DNA from 4 places in the Mesobacillus sp. QJM3NY_10 genome. Region 4 is predicted to be linked to each of the others. Evidence: riboswitches for the same ligand, from Rfam matches in the RefSeq annotation. Region 4 holds a riboswitch; each other region holds the start of a gene.
What was found. Region 4 has a riboswitch for cyclic di-GMP ahead of AC0VX7_RS20385 (LPXTG cell wall anchor domain-containing protein). Riboswitches for the same ligand answer to the same signal wherever they lie in the genome.

Region 1 (5,131 bases), 1.7 Mb from region 4:
CCTATCTTATAGCAAAAATAAAAAAAACATTTTATATTTTCGCCATTCAACTATAATTTAATTTAAGACATCAATAGGGAGAGAAGGCACCATGAAATTTAGTTATGTCAATGTAATGGAAGAGGTCGTTTCCACTCTTGTCAATGTGTTGATGATGAGCCCTGATTACCAGACCTTCTGTAATTGCCAGAAGTGCCGGAATGATATCATTGCCATCAGCCTGAACACTCTTCCAAGTCACTACGTCACGACAGAAGATGGCAGGAAGATGGTTTACGAACAACTTAATACCCAGGAAAACAGAACCTGGATCAATAAAAGAATCATCAGTGCCATTCATCTTGTCGGCAAATACCCAAAGCATTAAATCAGAAATAAGTAATCAGATTGTACCAATATCTGATCCCTTATCTAAAAATAAAAGCTGCCAATTGACAGCCGGGTAACCGGGCATCCATCAATGGCAGCTTCTTTTTTTGTTATAAAGACTGTTGGGTATCCATCCGTCTGGCAAAATCAACGAAACGGAACTTGTCGGGGCGGTGCCTTGACTCGGTATATTGGAACAGGGTAGCATCATCAAAATAAATATAGTTTTTCACGATGACGATTGCATTAAACCCATCCATATCAAGGAGTTTTTTGTCCTCGGCACTTGGTTCCTCTACTGTGAATTCCTTTTTTGCAAAGCTGATTTTTTTCTCCAGTTTTCCTTCTATATACTCAAATATTGAGTTTTCACATTTCTCACGTGATAGTCCTGGCACATGCTTTTCTACGAGAAAATCCTTGTCGAGGATCACTCGTTCTTCATCAATATGCCGTACTCTTTTAACCTTCCAAACCTTTTCATCATCCTCAACATTCAATTCCCTGGCAATTTCCCGGCCTGCCAATTCGAGAGTGAATTCTTCCACAGTCGTTTTCGCCTTTCCACCCATATTCTCCGCCAGTTCTTTAAAACTGATCAATCCGGAAATCGGAAACTGATGTCTTTTTAAATCCAGCACAAGTGAACCCTTGCCGCGAATTTTTTGGATAAACCCATTTTGAGCAAGAAGATTCAGCGCTTTACGGATGGTTTCCCTGGACGTTTGGTACATATCCGCAAATTCATTTTCAGATGGCAAAATCGTTTTAGGAGGATAATGTCCTTCCTGGATCTGTTTCGAAATCTCTTCATAGATCAATAAATACTTTTTCTGCATAACATATCACCCGTACCTTGTCTGATTGCTACCATTTTACCTTTTTTATGTTCGTTTGAATACAATAGACAATTGTGTTTGTTTTTTTCATACAAACTTCATAAAATAATGTGCAACTATAAACTACAATAGCCGATATAAAAGCATCGAGTTTTTTCCCAACAGGTTTTTTGATAAAAATAGACCCCAAAAACTTTAATTCTGGTTATAATTGTTCTATAAGTCGTTCTCAATATGGAACTATTTTATCAGATTTGTTATGATATAACTATAAATTGATAAGGTGTGTGGATAACAGTGATCGGTGAACGCGTCAAGAAACTTCGACAAGAAAAAAGGATGTCCTTATCTGAACTGGCAGAGCAAGCTGGCGTGGCAAAATCATATTTGAGCTCTTTGGAGCGAAACCTTCAAACAAATCCTTCAATCCAATTTTTAGAAAAGATAGCAGGAGTATTGAATGTACCGGTAGACCATCTAATCCATGAACAACCTGACAAAGAAAACATGGATTCTGATTGGGTCAATCTTGTAAAAGAAGCAATGGATTCTGGTATCACAAAAGACCAGTTCCGTGAGTTTCTGGAATTCAATAAATGGAGACTCCACAATAAATAAACCTCAATGGACAGCCTGTGCTGTCCATTTTTTATTACGGCTGTTTTCGCATTGATTGTGGCTTTTCATCCTTCGCTGCATATACGAAAAGAGCCTTATTAAAAAATAAAAAGCACCTCTAAAAAGAGCTGCTCGATGGCAATTCCATTTTCTATGTAAAGATCCACTTGCCTATTTGTTGGTCTTCGTTAAAAACTCCCTGATTTCTTCTTTGTTTATCCCCAACTCTAATGCTTCCATTATAAGTTGCATCCATTCTGTATCCAGTTCTTCGAAAACTACCTGTTCTTTAATCAAGTTCTTCCCCCCAAAATACAGTTAGTATTCCAGGCAGTCCGGCCATCATAGTACATCGCACCTTAGATCCGTGACTTTGCGTCCTAGTTTTTCAACAAGTTTGCCTTTTTCTGTATCTTTTTACTCACTTTTTTACTCCCAATGTCATTGTACATTGTTCGATATATTTAACATGTAAATATTTGTCGGCAACAATCTAAGTATTTTTTCTCTTTTCTTCCAAACAATTACAAAAACATAGCATAAAAGTTTTATTATCTGAAAATTTAAACCATTTACTTAAAGATTTTTGTCAGATTATAGCTCTAATTGTTGAACTCTTTTTTAAAAATAACCCCCATAAACTTGAGATGGTCCTATGGATGGCCAGTTTTCTTATACATTTGCTTTTTTAAGTGCGGTAAAATTGCCACTTTCTCAAGACTGATGGCATTAAAAAACGGGTATCTCGTTAAATCCTTTCCGCAAATCGGACAGAGCCACTCTCCAACCTCACTGCTGCTAAACGAAGGACGGTTACAACGATCACAATTTTTTCTGTACACGGCCATCAAGCCCCCTTTTAAAAGAAATTTGTTACTATATTCCATTCGAGTATAGTCCATTTGTATCAATTCTGAAAAAGTCTAAAATATCGCTAATTTTCTTAAAAAAGAACAAAAATCGTTCTTTTTTAAGAAATCCCTCCGTTTATCTCAGTTTCTTGTATTTTTAAAAGAACTGAATTGTTCGTTATAATGAATTCATAGATGAACAAAAAGGAGATTCTCTTATGACGGTTGGAGAGAAAATAAAAAGTTTAAGGCTTAAAAAAAAGTATTCCATTAGTGAACTCTCTGAAAGAGCAAATGTTTCCAAATCCTATCTCAGTTATATCGAAAGAGGGATCCAGGGAAATCCATCGCTTCAGGTATTGTCCCGCCTGGCAGACAACTTGGATACAACTGTTGAGTATTTGATGGGACAGCAAAACATGAAAGCTGCCAGGATGCCTGTTGATGAGGAATGGGTTGGACTCGTTGATGAAGCTATAAAAAACGGGATCAGCAAAGAAGATTTTGCTTATTATCTGGATTTCATGAAGTTCAAGAGCATGAGAAAACAGGATTAGCAGTTAAGTATTTATATAAATTACAATGCAAAACTGCGCTTTAGAACAAGTATTTCCTATAAGAGGCGTTGATTTGACTGTTTGTCTCCAAAAAAAGAACCAGCCTCATAGGCTGATTCTCTGTTTGGCCAGGCTGGCTGCAATCTTTGCCCCCACCCTCGCATTATTTTTCACAAGTGCGATATTCGCAACAAGGCTTTTCCCATCAGTTAATTCTTTCACCTTCCCAAGAAGGAATGGAGTTACCTGTTTGCCGCCGATTTGTTTTTCTCTGGCTTCACCCAGGGCTTTTTCAATTACATTGGCGATAAAACTTTCCTCTAAGGCGTCTTCTTCCGGAATTGGATTAGCCACGACGACTCCTCCATCAAGTCCCAGTTCCCATTTGGTTTTGATCATCTCTGCTACAGCTTCTGGTGTATTAAGCCGGAAGTTAACATTGTATGGACTTGTACGCGTATAAAAGGCTGGCAGCGATTCAGTCCCAAAACCTACAACAGGAACCCCTTGAGTTTCAAGATATTCAAGCGTGAGTCCAAGGTCAAGAATAGACTTGGCGCCGGCACATACAACCGCGACATTCGTCTTGGCCAGCTCCTGCAGGTCGGCGGAAATATCCATTGTTGTTTCTGCTTCGCGATGTACGCCTCCTATTCCGCCGGTCACAAACACTTCAATCTTTGCGAGCTCTGCGCAAATCATCGTTGCTGCCACCGTTGTCGCTCCATTTTTCTTTGCAGATAACAAGTACGGCAAGTCCCGCCGGCTCGCCTTTTCAACATCTCTGCTCTGCCCTAGGTATTCAAGCTCTTCATCTGACAAGCCAATTTTTATTTTTCCATCGAGGATGGCAATGGTTGCAGGTACCGCTCCATTTTCACGGATGATTTGTTCTACTTCCCTCGCTGTGTGGACATTCTGTGGATAAGGCATGCCATGTGAGATGATTGTAGATTCCAGGGCGACGACCGGTCTGCCTGCTTCTTTCGCTTCTATTACTTCCTGTGAATATTCTAGCCACTTTTCCAGCATCGTGTACCTCGCTTATTTGAAATTTTGTTTATATGTGTCTAGCAATTGTTTATTATTCAAAATCGGATTTACTGTCTCAATCGATTGCAGCGTCAGGATGGAACAGGCCATGCCAATTTTGCAAGCATCCTCTGTCTGGATGCCATTCAAATGGGCATATATGATTCCTGCAACGAGTGAATCTCCTGCTCCTGTTACATCGATAACAGAAATTGCCGGGGGAATCAGTACACCAGCTTCACCTTTTGAAGTGAAATAAATGAGGCCTTTGTCTCCGCGGCTGATGACAACCTTCTCTACACCTTTATGTATAATCAACTCCGCTGCCTTAAAGTAGTCGCCTTCATTGTTGATGCTGATGCCTGAAATAGCTTCTGCCTCATCCTTATTGGCGATCAGCCAGGTCACTCCTGCTAAATCCTGTGGGAGCTTCCTTGCTTTTGGGGATGAAACGGGTGTAATGCACAGCTGAATTTTTTCCATATGGCAACGTTCAATAATCTTTTCAAGGACATCTGCCGGGAAATTTGTATCCAGCATAATGAAATCTGATGAAGCGAAATAACCCCATTTTCGATCGATGAAGTCAGGAGTGATAGAATCATAGATTGACATTTCCGCTAACGCTACCGTCATTTCTCCCTCATTATCTAGTATTGCCGTATACGCTCCAGTCGACTGCCCCTTGAGTGTTTCTGATGGGCCCACATTTGCAAATGCCTTTGTATATTCCATAAGCCAGTGGCCTTCGTGGTCATCACCGACTACTGTCAATATACTTACATCACTTCCAAGCCTGCCCAAATTCTCTCCGATATTCCTGGCAACCCCTCCGCATGATTTAGAGCTTTCAGCCGGGTTCGAA
Region 2 (5,131 bases), 1.7 Mb from region 4:
ATTGCTTCTCCTAAAGCTTGCAGTTCTGTGGTCATGTAGATTCCTCCATGTGTTCAATGACAATTTTATATATATTTCTACGGATTATATTCCAAAATACATTCTTATAAACCATCATAACGCAGATTCAGAATGCAGGACAAGTTTTTGCACTTATGGACGTTCACCGAATCTGATTTCCGAGACGAGTAAATCAGTTTCTTTTCGCCTCATCTAGCTTTCAATTGTAATATTATGTACAAACAAGGACTGCAGCCATTCAGGTTTAGTTGATTGATGGCAGCAGTCCTCTTTTATAAAAGTATGCAATTACATTCATCGCAGGTTCTGGCATTTTTTTCGGGAAGCGTTCATGCCTGTAATATTTATAAAAAGCGCTTTTTAGGTCCTCCCACTGAGAACATGTTTTCGTCTGCCGGAATCGAGCTACATCTATAAGCTTGACTTCATCATTAGGAGTGATGATGATATTCCGCAGATGTATATCAGACGGGTTCAAGCCTTTTTCTCTTGCAAGCTTAAGGGCTTCATCGACATCCTCAATATGGCCAGCGGCAATCGGCATGCCATTTACCAAACATTGATAAAGCGTCATGCCCCGAACATAATCCATGACCAGATAATTGCTTCCCGACTCATGAAGAGAAGGGAAGAATGGATTTCCAGCAAGCTCCTTATAAATCCCCGCCTCTTCTGCTGCCACCTTTTCAAATTGCGGAAAGAAAACCTTTAAAACAAGATTTGTACCGTCAATTCGGAACGCGAAAGCACTTCTTCCCTCTCCAACCAGCTTTAGTGATGGATCTTTATGAATCAAAGCTGCTTTTAATCCTCGAGTTGAATAAACTACACTATCTGCCAGATGTTTATATTGATTCATTCTTCCGCTCCTCTCACCGTGGTCCCGAAAGGCGGGGTCTGGTTTTTCCATACGCACAGATTCCACAGTTCAGCCCTTCACCACCTTGATCATGTCTTCGTCCCAGCTTTCAACTCCCTGTTTGAAGACCAGCTTTGTTTTAAAATGATAAGAGATATCCTTGCTTGAAGGAGGTACATCCGCTGGCAGCAGGAAACTGAACGGCACCATATCATCTCCATCTGGCTGAATCCTCAACTTTACATCGATTGATACAGTATCCAGTACGTTTTCTGCTTCAGTCTTCAAATTTACCATGACAAGGGCACACTCAATGAGCTGCAGGTCCTGATCAACCGTACCACCCTTGATCATAAACTTTCCATTCACCGAATCCCCAGGCTTTAAAACATCCTTTTCCAGAATCAGGTCAATCTGGGCGGACCCTACTCCCAGCAAAGACATATACTTCCGTAATAACATCGTGTTCCTCCGTCTATTAACTATTTTGGATTGGTGTATTTGTCATCAAGCCGCTTCTCGATGATCTCGATCCGCTTTTGGTCTGCTAATAATTCTTCTTTGTTCTTTTTTACAAGTTCATCAAAACTAAGCTGTAATTTCTTCACAACATCCACACTCCAATATTTAAATTTATGTTTCTAGGTAAGAAAATGTCTCTGGAAAAGTATTTTTAGCCAGCATTTATTTGTTCCATATAAATCCGCCTGCTTCTTCGGGAATGTGATTCTGTGAGATTTTGGTCGTAAGCTCATTTTGCTCTTGTACGGGGACATACCCCATCTTCCTGTGTACATTCTTCTTCAGTTTATCCAAAAAAGACCTCCACCCGCTCAGGTGAAGGTCTTAAAAACAAATAAAGACCTTCACCAAATATGGCAAAGGTCTTGCTAACAACGATCGTTGCCAACAAAGCCGGGAGTGATCTCCGTAATGACGACTCTGTTGTGAAAGCTACTCCCCTTTAGGAGAAACTATTCAAATGTATACGATTATGATACATGACAGTGTGCATTCCGTCAATTCATTGGAAATTGAACTGGCAGGTGAATTCTCTAATTTAACATAGATTAGTTTTACTTACCGTTGTTTTTTCCATTACCCTTGTTAGAATTCTCATCACTGTCATCTTCTTGCTCTTCATTGCCTTCGTCTTGTTGTTTTTCTTTATTTTTCTTGCCTTCTACCTGTTTTCCTTCTTCTTCTTTTTTGGATTCTTCACGCTTTTTTTCTTCAGCTTTTCTGGATGTTTCCTTTTGTTGCTCTTCAGCTTTTTTAGCTGCTTCTTTTTGTTTTTCTTCAGCTTTTTTTGCAGCCTCAAGTCGTTGTTGTTCTGATTTTTCCGCGGCTAAACGTTGTTGTTCTTCTGCTTTTTTCGCAGCTTTTGACTTTTGCTCTTCACCCTTCGTCACACTTTGTGCTGAAGCAGCACTTGCCTGCTGGACGGTGGATTGTTCAGAGGCTGTCTCTTCACTTTCAGCTACATCGATAGCTTCAGTTTCATCGACTTGCTGTTCGGCTTCTTCTGTGCTGCTCTCTTCTTCTGATTCCTCGATGTTTTCATCAGTTTCCGATTCTGTTTCAGAAGCCTGTTTTTTGCCTGATGCGAGGCCTTTCATTTGCGATGGATGAACACCAAGCTGCTTTGCCGCCTGTCCGAATCCAATCTTTTCTTCTGTATATAAAGCAGTGATTTCTTCTACTGTTTTGCCAGCCGCTTCTGCCAGCCAGAAGATTTGAGCGATTTGGCCATATCCCAACTCCTGTTCACGCAGCTGGGAAACCAGTTCCTGGTCCAAATCCTTTACTACGTTAGCAACGATCTTCGCTTGTTCTGTTGCTTCCTCAACCTCTTCCATCAGCTCATCTTCCAGGTCTTCGGTCAACTCATCTTCAACTTCAGAAACGTTTTCCAGCTCTTCCGTCAGTTCATCTTCACCTTCAGAATCAGTGACATCTTCAACAATTACTTCAGTAACCTTCTCTTCTGCTGCCTCAAGAGCCTCTAAATATTCTTCAAAAGCTTGTTGTACGAATTCTGTTTTTTCCTCTTCTGACATCGCTGTCGCTTCAGCCAATCTCTCGTTCGCGAATTCCAGGAGAAGCTGGGCTTCTTTTTCATCATCGAAGGTTACTAGTAGCTTCAATTCCTCAAATAATTGATCAAACGTAAATAAAAATTCGTCAGGAGTCGTTCCCGGATCTACCGTTTCAATTATCTCATCTGCAGAGACTCCCGTACCAAAAGCTAACACTCCGGACAAAATTGTTGATGCTAAAAGCTTCTTCATTCCAATACCTCCGCTTATTACTATATTGGAATTAAAATCGACAAAAAAAGTGCTGTCCGAAGAGCAGCACATACATTAGCTATGTGAATCTTCGGCAACTGGCTGGCATAGTTCATGACTTTAGCCCCTGTAGCTTTGCGCCCCCAGATTTCCCTGGGTTTGCCATTATCGGATTTTAATTCTACTTTAATCTTACTTTTTCGACAGACAAAAATAAATAGAAATGTTAAGAAAAGACTATAATTCAAAGTATTTAGGTAATTATACCTATCTACTTGGCTTCCTCGCCGAACTTCCCTTCCTGATAATCACGGTAAGCCTGGCGAATCTCCTCCATCGAATTCATCACAAACGGTCCGTAGGCCACCACTTCCTCGTTGATTGGCTTCCCGGAATATACCAATACTCTTGATCGCTTGTTCGCTTTCAGCATTAGTCCGCTTGCTCCTTCGCCTCCGTCATTAAAAGTCAAAGTCGCTGCGGAAGATTTTTTGAGGTTTGTCTGGCTTGAGCCGGCATCGATTTCACCAGATAGAATATATAAGAAAGCGTTATGTGATTCCGGCAATTCATATGTGAAGTTAGCTCCCTCAGCCAGCTGAATTTCTGATAAGGTAAAAGGCACTAATGGCTCGAGAGGCCCTTTCACTCCAGCAGTTTCTCCTGAATACACCTTTAAAGTTCCGCCTTCAAACTGGACAACAGGTGCATTTTCGGAATATACGTTTTGATAAGAAGTGGTTGTGCCTTTCAACTGCTTAGGCAGGTTCAGCCAGAGCTGCAGTGTATGTGCTATATCATTGTCCACTGCCTCTTCAGCATGCCGCGCACCGCTACCGGCGTTCATGTACTGGATATCACCAGATTCAAGGATACTGTGACCACCATGGTTGTCAATGTGCTCAAGCCTTCCGTCAATGATATATGTGATTGTCTGGAAACCGCGATGCGGGTGATCGGAAAACGTCCCGCGCTTAAACCAGTCCTCCGCCATTAAAATGAAAGGATCCAACTCCCTCCAGTTTTGCGGATTAAGTACAAGTCCTGCCTGGACGTGCGGCATCCCTCTCTCTTCATATTGAACGGTCCAATGGTTCTTGATCTCTCTATTAAACATTTGCATAACCCCTTTATCTAAAGTAGCCTAAGTTCTTATCACCAAATTATAACAATCCTATGATATATTTTAAAATAAAGATACTTTAAACTGAGAGATATAGATGTGCATGACTGATTTACTTCAATTCCAATCCAGCAGAATGACCGATATCCCAGGGGGCAGGCGAAATTATATGAACATAAATCAAGATTTCAATTGGGTAGGAAACGAGGAAAGTTTTGTGGACCAGCCAAGTATAGTTCAACTCGGTAGTATTGTCATTGGCCGGTACGGAGGGAATTCAAGTGCAGGCCAATACAAAAATGAGGATGGCTGCCTCGTCATGTCAGATTCTGAACAGGATTGGGAGTTTGTGATTCTTTTAGATGCCCACACTAGTGCCGAAAGTGCTGAACTGATTGTTGAAGCCTTCAGGCAACAAAAGAGTAAAATACGAGATTTCCTCTCCCTATCTATAAATGAAGCTTTTCGAAGTTTGGAACGTTTTATCCTTAACCTTTTTCAAGGTAAGGAGTTTTTAGAGGATTGCCAGAGAGTTAAAGGAGAAACTGCCTGCTTGATCGTCGCCAGGAAAAGCAAGTACTGCTGGTGGTTTTCTGTCGGCGACTGCCTGTTCTACTTGCACCATCCCGAACTTGCCTCGCTTGGACAATATCAAGTGAACCAGCGCCATTTTTATGAATGGATTGGTCAGGTAAATACATTTAGTCAAGCCGTCCCTTGCTTCAGCAGCGGAACAAAGGAATTACGAAAAGGCGTCAATCATCTCGTCATGACAACGGATGGCCTGGTTGAGTGCCCAGGGGAGCCATACATAGACCCAAAAGCTATTTTTAATGA
Region 3 (5,131 bases), 250 kb from region 4:
GGCTGGAAAACTCGGAGGCGGGCATTGAGCAGGCGAACAATGCCATGCAGAGGTTAAGAGAACTCACTCTTCAAGGAAAAAATGGAACGAACAGTGATGAAGATAAAAGGGCTATTGCCCGTGAAGTTGCACAATTAAAAGAAGGCCTTGTTGAAACTGCTAACACTAAGGTTGCTGGAAGGTATATTTTCCATGGAACTGATGTAACAAACCCGCCTGTCTCCGATGGAAATCCGCCTGTAGTTGCAGGCAATATGACAGACCCGTCTATAGATAATTACAGAGTAGAGGTTTCCAGAGGAGTTTCGATGAAGGCGAATGTTAATCCTGCAAATGTATTCAGCCAGGACCTCTTTAATGTCGTTAATTCGATACAAGAAAGCCTGGAGGGTACATCAAACGCCAGCCTGGATGACCTGTTGCTGCAGTTGGATTCTGTAATGGAAACAGTATCTGGAGAACGCTCGGATCTGGGTGCCCGTTACAACCGTCTTGAAATGCTCGATTCACGGATTGGACAGCAGGAAGTTTTGGCAACAAGGGTTCTGTCTGATAATGAAGATGCTGATATTGAAAGAGTTATAACTGATTTGAAGACGCAGGAAAGTGTTCATCGGGCTGCGCTTGGAGTTGGTGCTAGAATTATTCAGCCTACTCTATTAGACTTTTTAAGATAAAGCTATTCTGTTAAAGAATAGCTTTTTTTATAGATAAAAATACTTTGGGAGTGTGGTAACAATGGAGCTTCCGCAAATACGCATCGAATCCAGGATGGCTAAGATAGGGATGGAAACTGAAAGGGGAAAGCTTGAAATTAAGCAGGAACCGGCGGAACTTAGCATTCAGCAGCCAAAAGCAGAAATGGTTATTGAGAGAAAGTCAGCCAGGTTGACCATTGATCAGACAAAGGCGAGAGAAGACATGGATCTAAAGAATATTTCTAAGCGTATAGAAGAATTTGCAGAACAAGGCTATCAGGATTGGCTCGACGGACTTGGGAGGATGTCCCAGGATGGTGATGAATTGATGAAAATAGAAAATGGCTTTAATGCTATTCCGGATTTAGCCAAGAGAAACAGTGAACCGCCAATCTATGACTTTAATATTGGCTGGATACCATCACCTGGAAGTGTGGAAATCTCCTATGATCCAAGTGAAGTAAATATCCAATGGCAAACCCATAAACCCAATATAGACGTTAAAATCAATAAACCGATGATCAATTATACGCCAGATAAAACAAGAATCTTTATGCAACAGCCGCCTTCATTAAAAATAGATTTTGATAATCTCCGTTTTGTCGGAATCAATTACGAACAAACTATTTAAGGGAATGAATAAAAATGATAATACAAACTAAGTACCACGGAGAAGTAGACGTCCAAGAATCAGAAGCTCTTTACTTCGAAAGAGGTATTCCTGGATTTCCGGAAGAGAAAAGATTCTATGTTTTGCCCTTGTCTGAGGACAGTGTTTTTTTAATTTTACAATCAGCTATTTCATCTTCAATTGCTTTTGTAGTTGCTAATCCATTCAATTTTTTCAAGGATTATGATTTCATGCTGGAGGATTCTGTCCAAAAAGGACTTGGACTGGTTACAGCCGAAGATGTTTCTGTTTACGTCATCCTTACAGTAGAGGAGCCCTTTAATAAAACAACTGCCAACCTGCAGGCCCCGTTGATCATTAACAGAGAAAATAACAAAGGGAAACAGGTTATTTTGAATGACTCAAAATATCATACAAAACATCGAATTTTTCCTGAAAATGTTAAGTGAAAAGGGGTGATATCATGCTTGTACTGACTCGAAAAGATGGGGAATCAATTAAAATCGGTGATGATATTGAGATTACCATTATTTCTGCGAAAAACGATAAAGTTAAAATCGGAATAAAGGCCCCAGAGAATATTGATATTTTCAGAAAAGAAGTCCTTGACCAAATCGAGGTAGAAAATGAGAAAGCAACTAAGGATATTGGCAGCATGATTAATTTTTTGAAAAAAGACTAAAAAATATTATATTTTTTCATAAAAACTATTAAAAGAGTTTTTTTACAGACGATAAATTAAGTGTAAGAAGAATGGTGCGGCCGACCTATTCTTTCAAACTAATGTTCACATGGATGTGGACTCTAATTTCAAGGAGGAAATTCAAAATGAGAATTAATCACAATATCGCTGCTTTGAACACTTACCGTCAATTCTCTGGTGCTGCTAATGCACAGAGCAAATCAATGGAAAAATTATCTTCAGGTCTTCGTATCAACCGTGCTGGTGATGATGCAGCAGGTCTAGCAATCTCTGAAAAAATGCGCGGCCAAATTCGTGGTCTTGAAATGGGAGCAAAGAATGCTCAAGACGGCATTTCTCTAATCCAGACTGCTGAAGGCGCACTAAACGAAACTCACTCTATCCTTCAGCGTATGCGTGAACTAGCTGTTCAATCTTCTAACGATTCAAACACAGATGCTGACCGTACTGAGCTTCAAAAAGAAATGGATCAGCTAATCGAAGAAGTCGACCGTATCGGTAACAATACTGAGTTTAACACGAAGAAGCTTATCGACGGTTCCAAGAGCGGTGTTACAGAACAGCTTGGAAATGTAAATTTTGACAACCAAGGTGAAACTGCATTATTCACAGCTGTTAAAGCTACTACTGCTGCAGTAGCTGGAACTCCAGGTACAGAAGCAGATGAAACAATCAATGTTAAGATCACTGATTACGATGCTGCGGCTGACACTTATTCTTTAGAGTGGACTGCACAAGATGGACAGACAAACACTATTACTGGTGTTGCAGCTGCTGGTGGAGACCAGACTATCGCAACTTCTGGTGGTTCATATGTAGTAACTCTAGGAGCAGTAGGCGTTGAAGATATCGGTAAGGAATCTACTTTTACATCCCGTGCATCTGTTGAAGAATACAAGAACAACACTTTGAGCTTCCAAATCGGAGCTAACTCTTCACAAACTATGAACGTTGATATCAACGACATGAGAGCTTCTGCCCTTCACGTTGACAACATTGATGTTTCTTCAGCAGCAACTGCTGAATCTTCTATCTCTGCAATCAACAAAGCGATCGAAGATGTATCTGCTCAGCGTTCTAAGCTTGGTGCATTCCAAAACCGCTTAGAGCACACAATCAATAACCTTGGAACATCTCAAGAAAACCTGACAGCTGCTGAGTCTCGTATCCGTGACGTTGACATGGCTAAGGAAATGATGGAACAGACTAAGAACTCTATCCTTTCTCAAGCTGCACAAGCAATGCTTGCTCAAGCAAACCAGCAGCCACAAGGCGTACTTCAGCTTCTTCGTTAATCAGCATGACATAAAGAGAGATCTTATTTATAAGGTCTCTCTCTTTACTATCTCTATATAGGACTTTCGATGCCGTATTAAATAACTATTGAATTGTGAAAAAGGCAAATCATAGGAAACTATGAGACGCAAAGCCATGGGCCTGAACCAATGAAAAATTGGATGGCAGCCGGATACCACTTGAATTTTCAACTTGAATTTTCGGATGGCCTTTTTCATTAGAAAAAGGAGAAAAATATGATAAAAAAACTATCAGTGGTCATGATATTTATTATGACTTTTAATCTACTTTCCCCCTTAGCTAATATATTTGCATATGATATATTGACTCCAACAAACCTAAGGGAAAACCAGGCATATCCAGGAAACATCATCCTTGCATGGGATAAGGTAACTGGTGCGAGCGGTTATAAGATCTATGAAGTAAGCAACGGCCAGCAGACCTTCGTGAAACAGGTAAGTTATACGGATACAGAAACGACTGTTTTTAATGTGCCAGAAGGTAAATTTACCTATGCGGTGACAGCATTCAGGCAGACCCAGGAAACGTCACTGTCAAATACGGTTACTGTAGAAGTCATTTATCCTGAAATGCAGAAGCCTTTAAATCAAAAATACTCTATTACCAATGGTAACGACTATGTATTAACTTGGGACAAGGCAGTTTATGCAACAGACTATAATATTTATCGTGTAAGTGAAGGGAATAGAGAACTAGTTGGGACAACCAAGAACCTGACTTACACACTAGTGAACCACCCTGAAGGTAGTTACACCTATGAGATCACTTCCTATGTTGCAAGGTTCGGGGAATCTGTCGAGGGAACAAGACTGGATTTCAATGTTGTACACCCTAAGATGCAGTCGCCTATTGTCAATTATTCAGTACAAAACGGAAACGACCTGGTGTTTTCCTGGGTAAAAGTTCCTTATGCAACGAACTATAAAGTCTATGAAGTTATCAATGGACAGCGTGAGTTGCTAGCAACTACTAAACTTGCCACCCAATTAATTTCAAATGTGTCACAAGGCAGACATGTATATGAAGTTACAGCCCAAAGCGACCGTTTTGGTGAATCAGAAGTTCCATTCCGTATAGAACTAAATATGGTTCATCCAGAAATGAAGTCCCCAGCAAACTTCACCTACTCTTTTACAAATGTAAATGACATTAATTTGAGGTGGTCGCAAGCAGAGTTTGCGAACTCATATAAGCTTTACCAGATTATTGACGGCGAGAAAAAATTAATTCTGTCAACCTCTGCCTTGAATACGACATACAGAAACATGCCAGAGGGCCATTATATCTATGAATTGTCAACTGTATCTGACCGGTTTGGAGAATCCGCTTCAGTGTCCAGAATAGAGTTTGATCTTGTGCACCCGCTGATGAAAGCACCGGAGAATCTGAATCTAACTGTGCAGAACGGCAGTGATTTTGTGCTTCGGTGGGACGCAGTTGAGCATGCAACTGCATACAAGATTTATCAAATTAAGGACGGAGAACGGAAGCTCGTAAGCACTAAGACTGGCAATGCAGCAACTTTCTATAATATGCCAGAGGGTGAGTATATTTATGAAGTTACATCTTATAGTGACCGATTCGGCGAGTCACAGGATGCAGACAGACTTGAATATATATTGGGTTTTCCAGAGTTAAAAGCGCCAACTCTGACTGGAACAGTTGAAAATCGAAATGTTGTCATTCTCGATTGGACAAAGCAAGAGTATGTTTCCGGTTACAGAGTTTACGAATTAGTTGATGGTGTTAGAAAATTCATAGGAACTACAACAAGCCTGCAGT
Region 4 (5,131 bases):
GGGTTAAAATGAAAGAGCTTACAGGTTACAATATGATTGTCTAACCAATTTTTTCATTGGAACGGAGGAAGGTTTATGGCAACAAAAACTAGTTCTTTGATCGAGCAGACTCAAAAGTATGGTGCGAATAACTATCATCCGCTGGCAATTGTTATTTCGAAGGCAGAGGGAGTTTGGGTAGAGGATCCTGAAGGCAACAGATATATGGACATGCTGAGTGCGTATTCAGCTGTCAACCAGGGGCACCGCCATCCGAAGATCATCCAGGCGCTTAAAGACCAGGCTGACCGTGTGACTCTTACTTCAAGAGCATTCCACAATGACCAGCTTGGACCATGGTATGAAAAGATTTGCAAGATGACGAATAAAGAAATGGCTTTGCCGATGAACACTGGAGCGGAAGCGGTTGAAACGGCTATTAAAGCTGCTCGCCGCTGGGCATATGATGTCAAAGGTGTTGCGGACAACCAGGCTGAAATCATCGCTTGTATCGGCAACTTCCATGGCCGCACAATGACGGCAGTCTCTTTATCATCTGAAGAAGAATACAAACGCGGCTTTGGTCCGATGCTGCCAGGAATCAAACTGATCCCTTACGGTGACCTTGATGCGCTGAAGGAAGCGATCACTCCTAACACTGCAGCCTTCCTGATTGAACCGATTCAGGGTGAGGCGGGAATCGTTATTCCACCAGAAGGATTCATGAAAGCTGCCTACGATGTATGTAAAGAAAACAATGTCCTGTTCATCGCTGATGAAATCCAGGCTGGTCTCGCAAGGTCTGGAAAAATGTTCGCATGCGAATGGGAGGATATCGAGCCCGACATGTACATCCTTGGAAAAGCACTTGGCGGCGGAGTATTCCCGATTTCCTGTGTTGTAGCTGACAATGATGTATTGGGTGTATTCAATCCAGGTTCACACGGTTCAACTTTCGGTGGTAATCCGATGGCATGTGCAGTTTCGAACGCATCCCTGGATGTATTAATCGACGAGAAGCTTGCAGACCGCTCCCTTGAACTTGGAGAATACTTCATTAGCAAGCTCCGTGAAATTGATAACTCCATCATCAAGGATATCCGCGGCCGCGGTTTGTTCATTGGTGTTGAGTTAACGGAACCTGCACGTAAGTATTGTGAAGATTTGAAAGAAGAAGGTCTGCTTTGTAAGGAGACTCATGATACCGTCATCCGCTTCGCACCGCCTCTTGTCATTAGCCAGGAAGAGCTGGACTGGGCAATTGAACGAATCAAGAAAGTATTATCATAAAAATGAGAAAACCCGCCTCGATATGGCGGGTTTTTTCATGTAAAGATCGGCGGAGCTGACCAATGCGCTTGCGCTTTTCGAATTATCGAGTAGCTCGTGGCTCTGCCGCTCTTTCCTCTCTCTCGCTTGGTGCGAAAAGAAGACCGATGTTTATTAAACCAGCAAGACCAACCAGGCCATAAATGATTCGAGCCAATGCTGAATCCTGTCCGCCGAAAATTGCTGCAACAAGATCGAATTGGAAGAATCCTACTAATCCCCAGTTGATGGCCCCGATAATGGTAAGAACAAGTGCTGCACGTTGAATACCGCTCATGGGTGTTTCCTCCTTAAAATAAATTTGTTCTTTTATAGAGTGATTCAGCAGATGATGAATTATTCATCCTGAACATATTAAATCTTTATCCGTAAGTAAAAAGATGAAACATTTTGGAGCACATTGGAGAACATTAAGAAGTGTATTTTTTGCATTGCTTTTTAAAAAGGAACATAATTAGCCTTGAGGAAGGTGATAAAAGTGGATAACTTTACATTTTATAATCCAACTAAGCTTATTTTTGGAAAAGGTCAGCTTGAGGAACTGAAGAATGAGGTCCCTCAGTATGGCAAGAAGGTTCTGCTCGTGTACGGTGGCGGCAGCATTAAGCGAAATGGACTTTATGATTCTGTCATGAACACTCTCAATGAAATTGGCGCGGAGGTATTCGAACTTTCGGGTGTTGAACCAAACCCTCGGCTGTCAACTGTTCATAAAGGTGTAAAAATATGCAAAGAAGAAGGTATTGAATTCCTGCTTGCAGTGGGCGGCGGCAGTGTAATTGACTGCACGAAAGCTATTGCAGCCGGAGCCAAATACGATGGCGATGCATGGGATCTTGTTACTAAGAAGGCTTTTGCATCAGAAGCACTTCCATTCGGGACTGTATTGACATTGGCCGCTACAGGTTCTGAGATGAATGCCGGTTCTGTCATCACCAATTGGGAAACGAACGAAAAATATGGCTGGGGCAGCCCAGTGACGTTCCCTAAATTCTCAATTTTGGATCCTGTAAATACATTTACAGTTCCTAAGGACCAAACCATATACGGCATTGTTGACATGATGTCGCATGTATTCGAGCACTATTTCCATCTGACGGAAAACACTGAATTCCAGGATCGCATGGCGGAATCCTTGCTTTTGACAGTGATGGAAACAGCTCCAAAACTGCTTGAGGACCTGGAGAACTACGAGTATCGTGCAACGATTCTTTACTCGGGAACGATGGCATTGAATGGGATCCTTAACATGGGATACCGCGGCGATTGGGCGACTCATAATATCGAGCACGCCGTATCAGCAGTGTATGATATCCCACACGGAGGCGGGCTAGCCATCCTGTTCCCGAACTGGATGAAGCATAACCTTAAGGTGAAACCAGAACGCTTCAAGAAAATGGCTGTCAGAGTTTTCGGAGTAAATCCAGAAGGCAAGACAGACGAAGAAGCAGGTTTGGAAGGAATCGAAAAGCTGCGTGAATTCTGGAACAGCATTGGTGCACCATCAAGACTTGCTGATTATGACATTGATGACAGCAAGCTGGAAGTAATGACAGATAAGGCGATGGTCAATGGCGAGTTTGGCAACTTTGCAAAATTAAATCGAGACGACGTACTGGAAATCTATCGTAAGTCGTTATAAAGAGCTTAAGGACTCAGGGTATTCCCTGGGTCCTTTGTCTTTACATGGGCAAAACCTCTCATGAATTTCCTTTGAAAATAGAGCCCTAAGCACTGATTTCATCATCCTTTTCGGGTAAATAAAGAATATGAAGAAAAATTTACCAATATTTTTTTCTAGGACTAAATGTTTAAGTAGCTGGGTAACTGTGGTAAGTCTCTAAATGTAAGACAATGGAGCAGTAGGAATTATTTACATAAGAAATCATATTAACACCAATCATGATCAGGGCAAACCTGTTGAAAGACAGGGACGCAAAGCGAGGGGTCTAAGGCTGCAGTTTTCCAGCTAAGATTGACCTAGCTGCCATGAAATTAGAGATATTCTGGCTGTTGTTTTGTCTATTAAAAAGAATGAATACGTGGAAAAGGAGGCGAGAACTTTCTTTAAATAACTGAATATTCAGTTTATTATTTGTGCACAATTTTATTCGAAAAGGGGTAGAAATTTTGAAAATTAAAAAGCGCATATCCATTTTAGTTGCATTCATGTTATTGTTTATGATTACTTTTCCGGTTACAGGTGCGTTTGCTGCGGAAAATAGCGAGCAAAAAACAAACTCCCAGCAAGAAAGTACTGTTAAACAAAAAAGTAGCAAAGTAGCTGCAAAGACTACGGATCAAAAAGAAAAGTCTAATGGTGTTGTAAAAGCGGCATCCACGGAAAATGAAGCAAACACTGAGGAAGATTCAGAAACTGAAACAACAGCTGACCAAATGGATAGCAACTCTGAACAAGATACAACAAATCAACCTGAAGCATCTGAAAATAGTGACAATCAGGAAGACAATGCTGAAGAGGGAAATAATGCTTCAGGTGAAAATAATACTCAAGAAGAAACTAATGATTCAGAAGAAAATGATGTACCAGAAGGAGATAATGCTTCAGAAGGAGAGAATGTATCAGAAGAAGATAAAGATGCAGAAGGAAGCGAAAATGAGTCGACACCAGCTGATGATGGTACCGTACCAGGAGATGAAAATAAAAGTACGCAGATTCACCTGCACATCGACAAATGTGTCAATCCTGTTGAAACAGCCTTTGTTCAGGTTAATGGCCAGTGGGAGGAAATGACGAATCCGGGTTCATCCCCTTTATATAAATCTTTTGATGATGGTGAATTCATAAAAGATGATGTTACGGCTTTTAAACTGGTTTTTTCAACAGGTGAAGAGCTTGTCATCCCAGTCAGTGAAGTAAGAGTAGGAGTGGAAGCAGAAGGCTCGGTTAATTATTGGCTGGATAATTGTGAACTTCCTATTGAAGAACCATCTGAACCGGGTGATTCAGAGGATACTGATGAAACTATGAACATACTATCAATGATTAGAATCTTGATAGACGAGACTCCACGTCCAATTGAAAAAGTAACATTGCTAATGATGAGCGGCAAGAGAATTGATTTTGAAAGAATCAATGAACTATTTAGCCTCACTCTGACGGAAGAAATACAACTTGAATTGATTCGCGGCCTTGAGATTACCAGCAACGGTGAAACCAAATTAATTCTGCTTTCGCAAATCGAGTCCCTGGAAATTGTCGAAAGTGTGCTGACACTACAATTAAACTGGGATATGGAAGGTGAAATGGTAGAGGAAAAAGCAGAAGAGGCGGAATCAGACGAGGATACTAATACGACAGCACCAGGAAATAATTCAGGATCTGGAAATACATCTGATGGCACAACAAATAAACAGGTATGGAACGGCGAGGTCCTTCCTCAAACCGGTGAAAGTAGCAGGACAATGTTCTATGTACTTGGCTTCTTGATTGCAGCAGGAGGAGTCATGCTAAGATTCAGGAATCCATTGAGGAACTAAACTCGAGTTGGAGGGGAAGCGATTCCCCTCTTTTATTTTTATACGAGGTGAAATTATGAGAAAAGTATTGTCGTTATTAATGATTCTTGCTGGTCTATCGATCTTCTTTTATCCAGCTGCAAAAGATTATTACACTTCCTACAATCAGGAGAAAATGATTGAAACATGGGAGGACAGCGGTCAGGGGAATAAGGTGGCTGCCGAGAGTCTGAGGGAACTTGAGGAAATATTCGGTATCGAAACACATGCAGAGAGCAGTGTGGATGAAGTTCCGTCAGCTGTAAAACAAGAGGCTGAAAAGCTACCGGGCGAAAATAAAAAG

Region 1: it holds a riboswitch for cyclic di-GMP, as region 4 does, so the genes downstream of both, AC0VX7_RS04595 (anti-repressor SinI family protein) here and AC0VX7_RS20385 (LPXTG cell wall anchor domain-containing protein) in region 4, are expected to answer to the same signal.
Region 2: it holds a riboswitch for cyclic di-GMP, as region 4 does, so the genes downstream of both, AC0VX7_RS04865 (DUF5667 domain-containing protein) here and AC0VX7_RS20385 (LPXTG cell wall anchor domain-containing protein) in region 4, are expected to answer to the same signal.
Region 3: it holds a riboswitch for cyclic di-GMP, as region 4 does, so the genes downstream of both, AC0VX7_RS21595 (OmpL47-type beta-barrel domain-containing protein) here and AC0VX7_RS20385 (LPXTG cell wall anchor domain-containing protein) in region 4, are expected to answer to the same signal.

The regions. Positions count from the first base shown of each region.
Region 1 is NZ_CM149675.1:906,444-911,574, reverse strand. Features, by position in the region: gene AC0VX7_RS04610 (late competence development ComFB family protein) at 92-367, shown strand; gene treR (trehalose operon repressor) at 480-1,208, opposite strand; gene AC0VX7_RS04600 (helix-turn-helix domain-containing protein) at 1,506-1,826, shown strand; gene AC0VX7_RS04595 (anti-repressor SinI family protein) at 1,998-2,123, opposite strand; cyclic di-GMP riboswitch class I at 2,153-2,238, opposite strand; gene AC0VX7_RS04590 (hypothetical protein) at 2,480-2,674, opposite strand; gene AC0VX7_RS04585 (helix-turn-helix domain-containing protein) at 2,896-3,234, shown strand; gene AC0VX7_RS04580 (pseudouridine-5'-phosphate glycosidase) at 3,340-4,266, opposite strand; gene AC0VX7_RS04575 (carbohydrate kinase) at 4,279-5,131, opposite strand, start outside.
Region 2 is NZ_CM149675.1:969,804-974,934, reverse strand. Features, by position in the region: gene AC0VX7_RS04890 (STAS domain-containing protein) at 1-35, opposite strand, end outside; gene AC0VX7_RS04885 (protein kinase family protein) at 266-880, opposite strand; gene AC0VX7_RS04880 (sporulation protein) at 950-1,342, opposite strand; gene AC0VX7_RS04875 (FbpB family small basic protein) at 1,363-1,488, opposite strand; gene AC0VX7_RS04870 (hypothetical protein) at 1,565-1,696, opposite strand; gene AC0VX7_RS04865 (DUF5667 domain-containing protein) at 1,957-3,171, opposite strand; cyclic di-GMP riboswitch class I at 3,262-3,345, opposite strand; gene AC0VX7_RS04860 (pirin family protein) at 3,443-4,288, opposite strand; gene AC0VX7_RS04855 (protein phosphatase 2C domain-containing protein) at 4,464-5,131, shown strand, end outside.
Region 3 is NZ_CM149675.1:4,281,100-4,286,230, reverse strand. Features, by position in the region: gene flgL (flagellar hook-associated protein FlgL) at 1-677, shown strand, start outside; gene AC0VX7_RS21615 (DUF6470 family protein) at 739-1,329, shown strand; gene fliW (flagellar assembly protein FliW) at 1,344-1,778, shown strand; gene csrA (carbon storage regulator CsrA) at 1,793-2,011, shown strand; gene AC0VX7_RS21600 (flagellin N-terminal helical domain-containing protein) at 2,158-3,327, shown strand; cyclic di-GMP riboswitch class I at 3,421-3,508, shown strand; gene AC0VX7_RS21595 (OmpL47-type beta-barrel domain-containing protein) at 3,565-5,131, shown strand, end outside.
Region 4 is NZ_CM149675.1:4,030,617-4,035,747, reverse strand. Features, by position in the region: gene AC0VX7_RS20400 (ornithine--oxo-acid transaminase) at 76-1,269, shown strand; gene AC0VX7_RS20395 (DUF378 domain-containing protein) at 1,352-1,585, opposite strand; gene AC0VX7_RS20390 (iron-containing alcohol dehydrogenase) at 1,787-2,950, shown strand; cyclic di-GMP riboswitch class I at 3,209-3,300, shown strand; gene AC0VX7_RS20385 (LPXTG cell wall anchor domain-containing protein) at 3,439-4,809, shown strand; gene AC0VX7_RS20380 (class D sortase) at 4,865-5,131, shown strand, end outside.